Regions from separate parts of the Shewanella sp. MR-4 genome, predicted to be linked through region 1. Evidence: predicted binding sites of a transcription regulator. Region 1 holds the regulator's gene; each other region holds the start of a gene.

What was found. Region 1 encodes MetJ, which represses methionine synthesis genes. Its sites were predicted from a motif close to TAGACGTCTAGACGTCTA; they were not measured.
Region 2: a site for MetJ is predicted at 2,178-2,195, ahead of metH (methionine synthase). Genes of this name have one in related genera too.
Region 3: a site for MetJ is predicted at 1,959-1,976, ahead of serA (phosphoglycerate dehydrogenase). Genes of this name have one in related genera too.

Annotation. Positions count from the first base shown of each region.
Region 1 covers NC_008321.1:4,111,053-4,114,459, forward strand. Annotated here, with positions in the region: gene SHEWMR4_RS17955 (bifunctional aspartate kinase/homoserine dehydrogenase II) at 1-809, opposite strand, end outside; gene metB (cystathionine gamma-synthase) at 821-1,984, opposite strand; gene metJ (met regulon transcriptional regulator MetJ) at 2,207-2,521, shown strand; gene SHEWMR4_RS17970 (sulfite exporter TauE/SafE family protein) at 2,623-3,366, shown strand.
Region 2 covers NC_008321.1:992,358-995,764, reverse strand. Annotated here, with positions in the region: gene SHEWMR4_RS04365 (ABC transporter ATP-binding protein) at 1-891, opposite strand, end outside; cobalamin riboswitch at 1,024-1,183, opposite strand; gene SHEWMR4_RS04360 (histidine phosphatase family protein) at 1,364-2,086, opposite strand; gene metH (methionine synthase) at 2,297-3,407, shown strand, end outside.
Region 3 covers NC_008321.1:837,199-840,605, reverse strand. Annotated here, with positions in the region: gene SHEWMR4_RS03760 (curlin) at 1-85, shown strand, start outside; gene SHEWMR4_RS03755 (helix-turn-helix transcriptional regulator) at 269-934, opposite strand; gene SHEWMR4_RS03750 (DUF2238 domain-containing protein) at 1,302-1,910, opposite strand; gene serA (phosphoglycerate dehydrogenase) at 2,066-3,295, shown strand.

The DNA of each region.
Region 1 (3,407 bases):
TTAAACAGCGGCTGCAAAGTGCGCGAATGCAAAACAGGCGAACCTAAACGTGCCAAGCGGTCTGCTTCGGCGAGGGACATGCTCTTGAGTAATTTCGCATCGTTGATCTTATTCGGATCAGCGTTAAATACCCCTTCAACGTCGGTCCAAATGGTCACGCGCTCAATGTCGGCAAGGCTAGCAATTAAGCTGGCGCTAAAGTCAGAGCCATTGCGACCCAATAGCAAGGTATCGCCACGCTCGTTGGCACAGATAAAACCGGTGATCACTAAACGCTCGTTAGGATGCGCGGCCAGTAAGGCTTGTACTTTGGCGCGGGATTCTTGCACGCGAATTTGCGGTACGGCGGCCTCATCGGCCACGAGAATCGAGCAGGCATCCACATGACTTGCGGCCACACCCGATTCGCGCAGCAGCGCCGCCATTAAGCGCGCCGACCAACGCTCACCAAAGCTCACCACATGGCTAATTTGGTAATCGTTACGGGAATCTAAAGATAATAGACTGATTAACTGAGCTTTATCCGTGGTTAAACGCTCACGCAGATCCCGCGCTTGCTCATTGGATAACAGCTGCTCAATCAAGCCTTGCTGATAGCTGATAAGAACTTGCAACTCTTCTTGCCATAATTGGTTGCTATCGCGCAGGGACAATAATTTATATAAAAAGTTAGTGGTTTTACCCGCGGCAGACACCACCACCAGATCATCACTATGACCATGGGTTAACAGAATATGGGCGACTCGGCGATAACAATCGGCATCGGCTAAGCTGGAACCACCAAATTTATGTAAGTGACAACGTGCCATCTCGAATTCCTCTACTGACAAGCCGCAACGGCGGCCAATCCTGCTTGAATATCTGCAACTAAGTCGTCGGCATCTTCAATACCAACCGACAAACGTAATAGGGTGTCTTTAATGCCAGCTTCATAACGCGCTTGGGGCTCCATCGCCCTATGGGTCATAGTCGCGGGCACGGCCACGAGACTCTCAACGCCACCTAAGCTCTCGGCCACGCTGAATAAACTTAAGGCATCTAAAAAGGCGACCACTTCGGCCTCGCCGCCCTTAAGCTCAAAACTCAGCATAGCGCCAAAGCCTTTTTGCTGCTTGGCGGCAATGGCATGGCCGGGGTGATCCGCAAGTCCTGGGTAATACACTTTGCTCACCACAGGGCTGCTCGTCAGCACGTCCAGAATACGCTGGGCATTGCTTTGGTGCTCGCGAATGCGCACGGCTAAGGTACGCAGACCCCGCAGGGTTTGATAACTGTCGAAGGCAGACCCAGTTAAACCTAAAGTGTTCGACCACCAATGTAAGGTCTCACCGAGTTGAGGATCTTTGGCGATCACCGCGCCGCCCACCACATCGCTGTGACCATTGATGTACTTAGTGGTGGAGTGGATAACGATATCGGCACCGAGTAACAGCGGTTGCTGCAAAATGGGCGAGAGGAAAGTGTTGTCCACTACCACTAAAGCGCCCACTGCGTGGCTCGCCTTGGCGATAGCTTCGATATCGACGACTCGCAGCAGAGGGTTAGAGGGGGTTTCAATCCATACCATCTTAGGTTGCTGGGCGATGGCTTGCTCAAGCGCTTGAGCATCGGTTTGATCGACCACCAGCAGTTTAAATTGGCCTTTTTTCGCGAGGTTGGTGAATAAACGGTACGAACCGCCGTAACAATCGTGTGGAACCACCAGCAAGTCATCTGGGCCGAGCAAGGTAGTGACTAAGGTAATGGCTGCCATGCCAGTGCAAGTCACCACGCCAGTTGCGCCCTTTTCCAGCTTAGCTAAGGCATCACCTAAGATGCTGCGGGTAGGATTGCCGGAACGACTGTAATCAAATTCGCGAGGATTTTTATGACCATCGAAGGCGTAATTAGTCGACAGGTAAATTGGCGGCACCACCGCGCCATGCTGAGTATCGCTTTCGATACCCTGACGCACTGCTAATGTGGCTAATTGACGTTCGGTCACTAATTTGCCTGCGGTCATCGGGAACTCCTAAGTTCGCAAAGAGATGTCTGGACGTCTAAATGTACCTAAGCCCAGTGGCATCGTCAATAGGCGTTAAGACGTTTAGACGTCTAAACATAAAGAAATCTGTTTGCAATCACTAAGAAATAGTAGCAATAATTTGACTGTAATCTGTAAGGGTTTAAAATCTGCCCCGAATTTAGCGTTATAACAGGTGAGTCAATGACTGAATGGAATGGGGAATACATCAGCCCCTATGCTGAACATGGCAAGAAGAATGAACAAGTAAAGAAAATTACTGTGTCTATTCCGCTCAAAGTGCTAAAAGTCCTCACGGATGAACGTACCCGTCGTCAGGTCAACAACCTGCGCCACGCGACGAATAGCGAACTTTTGTGTGAAGCGTTTTTGCATGCCTACACCGGCCAGCCTCTGCCTAATGATGCCGATCTATCGAAGGATTGCCCAGACAGCATTCCCGCCGAAGCGAAACGGTTGATGGACGAGATGGGGATCGAGTGGGAAGATATGGAATAACGCTTAAGCGTCCAATATCCTACTTATCATTAGGGATCGTTAATACTCATCTTGCTTGATGGGTTAGAGTAACGATCCCTATTTTGTTTTGATGGAATCCTATGTTCTCCTTGATAGATCCACAAACGCTCGCCATTGCGTCTGTGATTGTGTTTTTAGGTGCCCTCACCCAGAGTCTGATTGGCTTTGGCCTTGCCGTGGTGGCGAGCCCGTTGCTGTATATTGTCGACCCCGAATTAGTGCCCGCCCCTGTGATTGTGATGGGTTTTTCCATCGCCCTACTCACCCTGCTGCGTGAACGCGGCCATTTAGAATTCAATGGTTTGCAATATGCGCTCATCGGTCGAGTGCCCGGAGGTTTTATCGGTGCCAGCCTGCTACTGTTTGCGCCGCAGCCGATTCTTGGTCTGGCGATTGCTGGCATTGTGGCAGTCGCCGTGGTGCTGAGCCTGTATAAATTGACTCTTCCCGTGAACAAAGCAACCCTGTTTGGCGCGGGCGTGGTCTCGGGGATCTTCGGTAATATCGCCGCCATTGGTGGTCCGCCGATGGCGATTCTGTTGGCGGGTAAGGATGCCTCCAAATTTCGCGCCGCATTGTCAGCCTTCTTTATCTTCAGCTCGACCATAGCCCTGGTCATTCTTGGGGTGACGGGTCTGCTCGAAATCAAGCATTTATGGTTATCCCTGATGCTGTTGCCATCAGTGTTTTTAGGCTATTTAGTGGCAGGCAAACTGGTGGGGAATGTGGATAAGCATAAGACCAAGATGGCCACCTTAGCCCTCTGCGCTATCAGCGCCTTAGTGCTCACGGTGAAATCTGTGATTGAGCTATTGCCGCAATAATTACCGCAATAAAATCCTGCTAATCGCCCCCATAAAAAAGC
Region 2 (3,407 bases), 1.6 Mb from region 1:
AGGAGGTAACGCTTGAGCCGAAACTGGGTGGGAGTCACTCGCTGCGTCCGCAGTATCGCTCTTAGGCTTTTGATAACCATAAAAGTAATTAATCAAGGGGTTACCATGCTGTGGATGGGGCGTCACTTGGGCGCATACTCCAAACACTTCGGCGATACGTTCTTCGGTTAACACCTGAGCCGGCGTGCCCATGGCACTCACCAGCCCTTTATCCAGTAGCAATAAGTGGTCGCACAGGGCGCTGGCTAAATTCAGGTCATGAATCGAGGCGATGACGCTGATCCCAAGGCTTCGCACTAGCTCTAAGATTTGAATTTGATAGCGGATATCGAGGTGATTTGTCGGCTCATCTAAAATCAATAACTGCGGCTGCTGCACTATGGCACGGGCGATCAGGGCGCGCTGCTTCTCACCGCCCGATAATCGATCGTATTGCTGATGCACTTTATGACTCAGGCCGACCTTGTCCAGCGCCTTGGCAATCTTGTCACTGTCTTCGCTGGAATGGCTATCAAACATCCCCTTATGGGGCGTGAGTCCCATGGCAACCAATTGCTCTGTGGTCATATCGAAATATTGCGGCGTATCCTGCTGCACCACCGCCACTTTACAGGCAAACGCCTTGGGCGACAGTTCGCTAATATCCTGCGAAAACAGGCTGATATGCCCTTTAGCAGGGCGAATAAAGCGGTATAAACAGCGCAGCAAACTGGATTTACCCGCGCCATTGGGGCCAATCAGCCCGAGCATTTCCCCCTTCGGCAGGGCAAAGCTTATCTCCGAGAGAATGGTTTTTCCCTCAATCGCCCAGCTCAATTGGCTCACTTGAAGTGCCATATTGGCGGAAGTCGCAGCGGGCGCTAAGGGCGCAAGGCTCGATGTGGAATGCATCACTAACGATTGCTCCCACATGGATATTGATTGGTGTTATTTGTGCCTGCCGCCGCTTGGGCCAACAGGGCGAAACTCATTAATGTCATCTTCTGCTCCCTCGAGTTACCCGCTCGAGAACTAAGGCTGCACGCAGCGAAAACAGAAATAGGCAGGTATCCTGACTCGTAGGTAAGAAGCAAAATGCTTCGACTACTCACAGTTGCGGGTACAGTTCGGGCTACTGACGGGCAGCTCCCCGATTCCCTATTATGTTTGGGTTATCCGGCGCGCTTAAATACTGTTGCCTTTAAGCAATAGCACTCAATCGCACAAAATTCCTAACACCTATTTCTGCGACCTTTGAGCTTAACGTACTGGGTTCGTTATCTGGCTCAAACGTCAGGGAAAAGCATTATCCTATATCTTGCTCATTAGGCAATGCTGTTTAAATCAGAAAATTTTCATCATACCGATGGCAGATGCGTTTAAGCTACTCACAGTGGCCCGAGGGCCAGTCTAAACGCCAGTATCTTTTACCTTGCTCATCCTCGAGGACATTAATCGTCACCACCGCCGCCACGGGTAAGGCGAGCTGACTGTAAAAACCTAAGGTTTTCACCGCCCCAAGCGCCCTTGACATCAAATGGCGAATAACCCCGCCGTGGGTCACTACCCAGATATTGGCCGCGGGTGCATTGGCATTAAACTCGCCGTGGGCCTGTTCATCATCCATCGCCAGCAGGGCAAACTCTTTATCGAGGATTTGTTCTATCGCCCCATCGACTCGGGCTTCGAAACTTGCCATGGCTTCGCCATTGGGCGGCGTCACCTCCCAGGGATTCTGCCAATAGGCCGCCATCCGCTCGCCGTCGCGTTGATATAAGTCATCGAGCAGGCAACCATCCCAATCGCCGAAGGCTATTTCCTGTAACTCCTCCAGCAAGTTGACCTTCAGCGGCAAAGGCGCGGGCGCATCTAAACTCATGCCCACGGACGCACTCGAATGCAGCTCAGCCGCAAAGGCCTTGGCAAACTCGGCGCAGCGCCTTGAGGTCGAGCTATAAATGCCGTGGCACACAGTCGCCTGCGCCTCCACCGCCGCCGACATCTGCCGCCAGCCCTTGTCGCTCAGTGGCACATCGACTCGGCCACGTAAAATCGCCCCGCCCTCGCATTCTCCATGGCGTAACAGTAATAACCTGAGCTGCTTCATCTGATCTTTCCTTTTATCGTTTTTATCTGGGTTATCTCGCCTATGCTATACCAACTTTAGCCTTGCCCTGACAATCCGATGTCGCGTATTATGGACGTCTATACGTATAAATGTCCAAAACATAACGAACGACATTCAATAATAAAATGCAATTTGTCACCCGATTGCGTACTTTGGACTCAACTTAGCTGTAGTAAAGGTAATCATTTTATGGCGATATCTCTCCATCGAGCCAGCCAAACACTGGCAGACATTCGCAACCAGTTGTCAAAGCGCATTCTGATTTTAGACGGCGCTATGGGCACTATGATCCAAGGCTACAAGCTGGAAGAAGCCGATTACCGTGGCGAGCGTTTCAAGGATTGGCATACCGACGTTAAGGGCAATAACGATTTGTTAGTGCTCACGCAGCCACACATCATCAAACAAATTCACATCGACTACCTATTAGCCGGTTCCGATATTATTGAAACCAACACCTTTAACGCCACCACTATCGCCATGGCCGACTACGACATGCAGTCACTGTCCGCCGAAATTAACCGTGAAGGTGCGCGCCTCGCCCGTGAGGCCTGTGACGAAATCGAAAAGGCCACGGGGAAACCCCGTTATGTTGCCGGTGTGTTAGGGCCCACTAACCGCACTTGCTCTATCAGTCCCGATGTTAACGATCCCGGATATCGCAATATCCACTTCGATGAGTTAGTAACCGCTTACTGCGAATCGACCCGCGCCTTAATTGAGGGCGGCGCCGATATCATTATGGTCGAGACCATCTTCGATACCTTAAACGCTAAGGCCGCCTTATTTGCTATCGAAACCGTGTTCGATGAACTCTTTGGGGCAAATTCGCCAGCACGTTTGCCTGTAATGATCTCTGGCACTATTACCGATGCCTCGGGCCGAACCCTGACCGGACAAACCACCGAAGCCTTTTATAACTCCCTTCGCCATATCAAGCCCTTGTCCATCGGCCTTAACTGTGCCCTCGGCCCTAAGGAGCTGCGCCCTTACGTCGAAGAACTGTCTCGCATCGCCGAATGTTATGTCTCGGCGCACCCTAACGCGGGTCTACCAAACGAGTTTGGCGGTTACGATGAAACCCCAGAGGATATGGCGAGCGTTATCCAAGAATGGGCCCGTGAAGGCATGCTCAACATTATCGGCGGCTGCTGTGGTAGCACGCCCGAGCATATTAAAGTCATTCGCGAAGCCGTGGAGCCGTTTGCGCCACGGGTATTACCCGAGATCCCAGTCGCCTGCCGTTTATCGGGTTTGGAACCGCTCACTATCGACGCCCAAACCCTGTTTGTGAACGTGG
Region 3 (3,407 bases), 1.4 Mb from region 1:
TGTCGGTTCGCAAGCAGGCAACAGCAACAGCATCAGCGTTAACCAAACCGGTGATATGAACGTTGCGACCGTTGTTCAGTACTAATCTCTATCGATAGGCCGTCTGCTGTAGGCGGCCCAATAAAAACGGGAACATGAATCATGTTCCCGTTTTTATTTGCGTATAAAGCACAAAAGTGAGTTGCCGCTCGTCTTATCTTGCCGACGTAAATCACCGCCCAGTTCACTCGCAACTCACCTTAGTGCGTTTAAGGCTTAAGCTTTGAGCTTAACTGCAAAACTCAAAATGTGTTTGATAGGTCTGAGCCCAACGCAATAGCTCAACACGATTGCGGGACTGGGTCTTACGGAAAATAGAGGAAATATGCGCCTTCACCGTATGTTCACTGATGCAGAGTCGATGGGCGATTTCCTTATTACGCGCGCCGCTAGAGACGAACTGAATAATGGTTCGCTCCCTTGAGGTAAGCGCTTGCAACATGGCAACGGTATCGGCGGGCATATCATTTTGCCCATCCAACTTTTGCACCACCCGGCGAAACATCTTACTGAGTAAGGTTCTATCGTACCAAAGCTCATCGGCCACCATTTTGCGCAGCCCCGTTAGCATCAAATCCATCCGCTGATCCGCAAATAACAGACCGCGGATCCCCAGCAACATGGCTGACTCTTGGTCTAAGGAATTACGCTCGACTTGATACAAAGCGACGGGAACATGGGGCACCAGACGTGAGGCCAACAGCGGAATGCCTTTATTATCTAAGGCAGCGCCTTTTTGGGCGATAAGGCAAAAACTGCGTTGCCCTTTATCTAAATTTAGCTCGGAAGCCTGTTTAACAATCCGTGTTTTTAATCCGATAGATTCTGCGAGTATCGCTAAATGGCAAGGCGCAGCCACTTGATGCAGAAAAACTAACTCGTTGATAGTATTCACTTTACTCTTCTCCCTGAAAAGTATTTAGTTTTTATAACCTAATGCTGAACTGAAGAGGGCAAATGTACACAAAGTACAATTAATTAACATAGCCCATTCTGACTAGTTACCGCATGAATGCCATCACCCAAATGTACTAAATAATCACTCTTTTTATATAGTCAGTTCGACTAACAGACCAAGAATTCACCATTAGGCAGTGATTAATCCTAGAACTTAATCCTATTCAGTCGGAACAGCACCTTAGTCTATAAGATACTCAATCGAAAGTTTAAACAAAAAACTAACAGCAAAAGATGACAACTTGAGGAATAAAAAATCCCCTCGAATGGAAGCTTCGAGGGCATTTATCGATAAGGGTTCGAGTTTAAGCTTGACCGACAAGTTTGGCTATTTGCTTATCCTGAACACGCGATAAACTGATTAACGCGACAATGGCACCTATTAGGGCTAAAAACATATCCGATTGCGTGTCCCACACATAACCCTGAGTGCCTAAGAAGGCCTCGGCGCCTTCGCCAGTTGCAGCGGCCACCCACCATTCAATCAGTTCATAGAAGGCACTAAAGGCCAACACAAAGCAGGTGACTAAAAAGGCACACCAAGCACCAGGCTTAACAGCTTGATTACGTAACATAATCTCACGGGCTAGCATGGCAGGAATAAAGCCTTGAGCAAAATGCCCAACCTTGTCGTAGTTATTGCGCTCGCTGCCCATCCACTGGGCAATAGTGTCAAACAGCGGCACTTCGGCGTAGGTATAGTGCGCGCCAACAAACAACACACAGCAATGTACCAGTACCAAAAAATACACTAAGGGCGTCAGCGGGAAACGCTTGCGGGTAAAAAAGAGTAAGGGCACGGCCACTAATGCGGGCAAGGCTTCGAGCCACCAAGTGAATGGATCTGCGGGTTTTATCGCCGACCATATTAAAACTGAGAGGTAAATACCGCACCAAGCAATTTTGTTATTCAATGTTCCTTCCTCTTATGCGATATTGTTCTAATTCTAGAATATTAACTTTAGCCATCTAGCCCTCCACAGTGAGCAAAAAAAGTGCTACTTTGGAGGTCCAAGGCTGTCAGCATATCACACTGAACCATTTCAATTAATTAGAGGGTACCCATATCATGGCGAAACATTCGCTGGACAAGGATAAGATCAAGATCCTGTTGTTGGAAGGCGTCCACCAATCTGCGGTCGATGTATTTGAACGTGCTGGATACACCAATATCGAGTATCACAAAGCCTCCTTAGGTGATGAAGCCCTGCTCGAGTCCATCAAAGATGCTCACTTTGTTGGTATTCGTTCCCGTACCCAATTGACCGCTGACGTGTTAAAACGTGCCGAAAAACTGATTGCGATTGGTTGTTTCTGTATCGGCACTAACCAGGTGGATCTGGCGACCGCCGAATTGCTCGGTATCCCGGTATTTAACGCACCGTTTTCTAATACCCGCAGCGTAGCTGAACTGGTATTAGGCGAAATCATCATGTTGATGCGCGGCATTCCTGAGCGTAATGCGATTGCCCACCGTGGTGGCTGGATGAAGACAGCCGCAGGCAGTTACGAAGTCCGTGGCAAAACCTTAGGTGTGATAGGTTATGGCCATATTGGTACTCAGCTAGGGATCTTGGCTGAAACCTTAGGTATGCGCGTGGTGTTTTTCGATATCGAAGACAAACTGCCATTAGGTAACGCTCAGCAAATCCATTCGATGGAACAATTACTGGCACAGTCCGATGTGGTGAGCTTACACGTCCCTGAGACAGCGCAAACTAAAGATATGATCAGCGCAGCAGAATTTGCAGCCATGCGTAAAGGCAGCATCTTCATCAACGCCTCACGCGGCACTGTGGTTGATATCGATGCCCTGACGGTTGCCCTTAAAGAGCGTCACCTTGCGGGCGCGGCAATCGACGTATTCCCTGTCGAGCCACAATCGAATGATGATGAATTTATCAGCCCATTACGTGGCTTAGACAATGTGCTATTGACCCCGCACGTGGGCGGCAGTACTGCTGAAGCCCAAGAAAATATCGGTATCGAAGTGGCTGGTAAGTTAGCCAAATACTCAGATAACGGTTCGACCGTTTCTGCGGTTAACTTCCCTGAAGTGTCGCTGCCAATGCACAAAGGCATTTCGCGCTTGCTGCACATTCACCAAAACCGTCCTGGCGTGCTGATCAAAATCAACAAAGCTTTCTCTGAAAAAGGCATCAACATTGCCGCTCAGTATCTGCAAACCACTGCTGAAATCGGTTATGTGGTGATGGAAGTCGATACTCACCAAGCCGAGGAAGCACTGGTCGAACTTAAGGCCATTGAAGGCACTCTGCGCACCCGCGTATTGTTCTAAGGCTTTTCGCACTCAGCTTGAGTGTATTTATAAGGCGCACATTTCATTCAAGATATGTGCGCCTTATGCTTTTGAGCGCCGCTTAATTCCGCTACAATCTAGCCTCTTGCAT